2 regions of the Comamonas guangdongensis genome follow, and region 1 is predicted to be linked to the other one. Evidence: riboswitches for the same ligand, from Rfam matches in the RefSeq annotation. Region 1 holds a riboswitch; the other holds the start of a gene.
The links. Region 1 has a riboswitch for glycine ahead of gcvT (glycine cleavage system aminomethyltransferase GcvT). Riboswitches for the same ligand answer to the same signal wherever they lie in the genome.
Positions count from the first base shown of each region.

Region 2: linked by a shared signal. The riboswitch ahead of AB6724_RS17885 (trimeric intracellular cation channel family protein) and the one ahead of gcvT (glycine cleavage system aminomethyltransferase GcvT) in region 1 are both predicted to bind glycine.

Region 1 covers NZ_JBFYGN010000005.1:166,406-168,596, forward strand. The annotation lists gene AB6724_RS06300 (MBL fold metallo-hydrolase) at 1-340, shown strand, start outside; gene AB6724_RS06305 (energy transducer TonB) at 371-883, shown strand; glycine riboswitch at 989-1,100, shown strand; glycine riboswitch at 1,119-1,227, shown strand; gene gcvT (glycine cleavage system aminomethyltransferase GcvT) at 1,307-2,191, shown strand, end outside.
Region 2 covers NZ_JBFYGN010000025.1:13,330-15,520, reverse strand. The annotation lists gene AB6724_RS17895 (sulfate ABC transporter substrate-binding protein) at 1-234, opposite strand, end outside; gene AB6724_RS17890 (oxidative damage protection protein) at 375-650, shown strand; glycine riboswitch at 858-950, shown strand; glycine riboswitch at 964-1,083, shown strand; gene AB6724_RS17885 (trimeric intracellular cation channel family protein) at 1,138-1,803, shown strand; gene mnmC (bifunctional tRNA (5-methylaminomethyl-2-thiouridine)(34)-methyltransferase MnmC2/FAD-dependent 5-carboxymethylaminomethyl-2-thiouridine(34) oxidoreductase MnmC1) at 1,963-2,191, shown strand, end outside.

The DNA of each region.
Region 1 (2,191 bases):
CTTCGGCCCGTTTGAGCTCACGCTCATGGAAACCGGGGCCTACGATCCGCACTGGCCCTATGTCCACATGCATCCGGCCCAGACCCTGCAGGCCCACCAGGATCTCGGGGGGCGCTGGCTGCTGCCCATACACAACGGCACCTTCAGCCTGGCCATGCATGCCTGGTGGGACCCGTTCGAGCAGATCCTGGGCCTGAGCCGGAAACACGGCGTCGCGATCTCCACCCCCATGATGGGCGAGCGCCTGGACCTCGATGCCCCGCATACGGGAACGCCCTGGTGGCGGGCCTGCGCCGAGGCCGATGGCGCCAGGCAGGCCCTGATTCCCGCGCAATCCTGAGACCGGGAGCGGCATGGCCGAGAATGCCGCATGGAAATTTCGCGCCACTCACGCTGCCTCGCCCTCTGCACCTCCTTCCTGACGGCCCTGCTGCTCGGTGCCTGCGCCGGCGCCATCCCACCACAGGCGGTCGAGCCTACTCCAGAACCGCAGGCCGATTCAACACCGGCCTCCAGCGGCCAGGCCGAGGGCTGGCCGGCCTGGATCGCTGCCGACTGCATACCACCGGGCCAGCTGGAGCGAAGCCCGCGGGCGCAGCAGCGCGGAACACCGGTCATCCATGCCAACTGGTTTCCCCAGGGCCTGCAGATCCAGGTCGTGGTCAGGCTGGAAGTGACGCCCCAGGGAGAGCTGGGCCGCGTGGCCTATCTGCCCGCCGGCACCGATCCACGCATCATGGCGGCCATCACGCGCTCGCTCAAGCGCTGGAAGTTCGAACCCGGCATGCGCGACGGCAAGCCGGTCACGGCCTGCTTCGAGCAGCCCTACGCTCTGAGTTTTCCGCGCCAAGACATTCCCTCCTCGGCAGCTGGCAAGCAGTGAGCACGCCGGGCGCCGGATTGCGCGCAAGCAGTTGCCCGGCTCTGGCCTATCGAAAACCCCGAAACTGCGTATTGCGGTGATGCGGGGCCCGCGCCCACGGCTAGAATTCCCAGGTCAGGAGAGAGTGCCTGCCGCTTCGAGCGGCCATGCACCGCCGAAGGCGCAGACACCCCATCCCGGTGCCCAAACGCTCAGGCAAAAGGACTGGCAACCGCTGTCGCACCTTGGTGCTACGGCGTTCCTTGTTGGAGAGAGATGCCGGATGGCATCCACCGAAGGAGCAAACTGCCCGGCCTCAATGCGCGGCAGTGAATCTCTCAGGTAAAGCGGACAGCAGGGCAAGCCCGCCATTCGTGGCCCGGCCATTCATGGCCCTGCCATGCATGGCAACTCATTTTGGTTTGACCACCGGAGCGCTTGCCTGTGACTGCTGCCGACACCTCTTCCGCCCTGCGTACCACGCCGCTGTTTGCGCTGCACCAAAAGCTCGGCGCCCGCATGGTGCCGTTTGCCGGCTACTCCATGCCCGTGCAATATCCCCAGGGGCTGATGGCCGAGCATCTGCACACGCGCCAGGCCGCGGGCCTGTTCGACGTCTCCCATATGGGCCAGCTGCTGCTGCGCGGGCCCGATGCGGCCGCCGCCCTCGAGTCGCTGATGCCCGTGGACGTGATCGGCCTGGGTCTGCACAAGCAGCGCTACGGCCTGCTGCTCAACGACGAGGGCGGCATTCTCGACGATCTGATGTTCGTCAATCGCGGCGCGGATCTGTTCCTCATCGTCAACGGCGCCTGCAAAGAGGCCGATATCGCCCATATCCAAGGCCGCATCGGCAGCCGCTGCGAGCTTGTCCCCCTGCCCGATCGCGCGCTGCTGGCCCTGCAAGGCCCCCAGGCAGCCACCGCGCTGCAGCGGCTTATCCCCGGCATCGGTGCACTGGTCTTCATGACCGGCAATCATTGCGACTGGCAAGGTCATGCGCTCTACATCACGCGCAGCGGCTATACCGGCGAGGACGGCTTTGAAATCTCCCTGCCCGGCGATGCGGCTCAAGCGTTTGCCGAAGCCTTGCTGGCCCAGCCCGAAGTGGCCCCCGTGGGCCTGGGCGCGCGCAACTCGCTGCGCCTGGAGGCGGGGCTCTGTCTCTATGGCAATGACATCGACACCACGACAACGCCGGTCGAAGCGGCCCTGAACTGGGCCATGCAGAAGGTGCGCCGCCCCGGCGGCGAGCGCGCGGGCGGCTTTCCCGGCGCTGCCATCGTTTTCGAGCAGCTGCAGGAGCCGCAGCGACTCAAGCGCAAGCGC
Region 2 (2,191 bases), on a different contig from region 1:
CGAGCCGCCATGCGACTGCTTGATGCTCACATCCTGGCCCTGGGTCGCCTTCCAGTGCTTGGCGAACGCCTGGTTGTAGTTCACGTACAGCTCGCGCGTCGGGTCGTAGGAGACGTTGAGCAACTGCACGCCGCCCTGGGCCAGGGCCGGCAATGTGGGCAGAGCGGACAGGGTCAAGCCGGCAATCAGGCTGGCAGCCAGAGGAAACTTGATAAAGTGGCGACGATTTTTCATGTGACTGTGTTCTTGGAGTGAATGGATAACGGGCTTCACCGTTGCTGTGCATTCTTCAACCGCAGTCTTAAAACTCAAACTACTAAGATTTCAGTTTGTTATTACCTAAACATCTGAAATCAACAACAAGGACATTTTTCATGGCACGTACTGTTCACTGCATCAAGCTTGGCATCGACGCTGAAGGCCTGGACTTCCCTCCCTACCCTGGCGAGCTGGGCAAGCGCATCTATGAAAGCGTGAGCAAGCAGGCCTGGGCCGACTGGCTCAAGCACCAGACCATGCTGGTCAATGAAAACCGCCTGAACCTGGCCGATGCCCGCGCCCGTCAATATCTGGTCCGCCAGATGGAAAACCATTTCTTTGGCGGCGGCGCGGATGCGGCTGCCGGCTATGTGCCTCCCAGCGCAGAGTAAGTTCGTCTGACTCGGACACAAAGCCCCGTGGCGCTGGCCCGGGGCTTTTTTATTGCGGGCGGCTGCACCAGCGAGGGGCCGGCCTGCGGGACAGATGGCGGCGCCGGGCCCGCCCTCGGCCTCTAAAGCCGGTTGCCGCACGACCCATCAAACCAGGCCGGCACAGGTATTAACCCGAATACGGTCTCTGGAACTGGCTAGAATCGCGCCCATCCTGCGGGAGAGCGGAACCTGTCAACGGTTCCCGCCGAAGGCGCAAACTCCCATAATCGCTCAGGCAATAAGTACCGCAGGTGGGTCGGACAAGACCCGGATATCGCCAACTGGAGAGCAGCCCGCAACCACAAGTCTGCAGGGCTCACCGAAGGGGCAAGCATGTCCACCGCGAAGGTGCTCATGCGCAACTCTCAGGTAAAAGGACAGCGGGAGAGGCACACCGGACATTCTCTTTCGGATACGAATGGCCGGTCTTTCCCCGAGGGCTGTCATGCTTCCTTCCGTTTCCCTGCTGGACTCATTCCAGACCTCCAGCTTCACCGTCATGCTGGTCATCTATCTGGTGGCCATCGCCGCCGAAGCCATGTCCGGCGCGCTCGCCGCGGGCCGGCGCAATATGGACATCTTCGGCGTGGTCGTGATCGCATTCGTCACGGCCCTGGGCGGCGGCACCATCCGCGACATGGTGCTGGGCCATTACCCCATAGGCTGGACCCAGCATCCCGAATATGTGTACCTGGTCATCAGCTTCGGCCTGCTGACCACGGTGATCGCCCGCCATATGCACCGGCTCAAGCAGGTCTTTCTGTTTCTCGACGCCATGGGCCTGATCGCGTTCTCGCTGATCGGCAGCAATGTGGCGCTGGAGCTGGGCTACCCCGCCATCGTGGTCATCATGGCCGGCATGATCACCGGTATCAGCGGCGGCATTCTGCGCGACGTGCTGTGCAACCAGGTCCCCGTGGTGTTCCGGCGCGAGCTCTATGCCAGCGTCTCGCTGGCAGTCTGCCTGATGTTCCTGGGCCTGCGCCACCTGGACGTAAGCTCCAATATCAGCACCGTTGTCTGCTTTGCCGGCGGCTTGGCGTTTCGTCTGGCGGCCATACGCTTCAAATGGCGGCTGCCCGTGTTTTCCTATCAGCAGCGCTGGGAGTGAAATAATGCTCCCCCTGTGGCGCTGCGCGCCTTCCCCCTCTCTCGCTTCGCGGGAAGGGGACGACAGCCTCGCTGCGGGACGGCCCTTGCTCGCTGCCTCTGGCCTTTACGCTGCGCCAGTTTTTAAGCGTCACGCCCTGTTGATGCGTTTTCCCCTGCCATGTCCGAACCCATTACATGGATGCCTGATGGCACTCCCTATAGCACCCGATTTGGCGACCGCTATCACAGCGAGCTGGGCGGCCTTGACCAGGCGCGCCAGGTTTTTCTGGCCGGCTGCAAGCTGCCCGCGGCCTGGGCCGATGCCGGCCAGTGGCGCATTCTGGAAACCGGCTTCGGCTTCGGCCTGAATTTCCTCGTCACCTGGGCCGCCTGGAAGGCCGACCCCA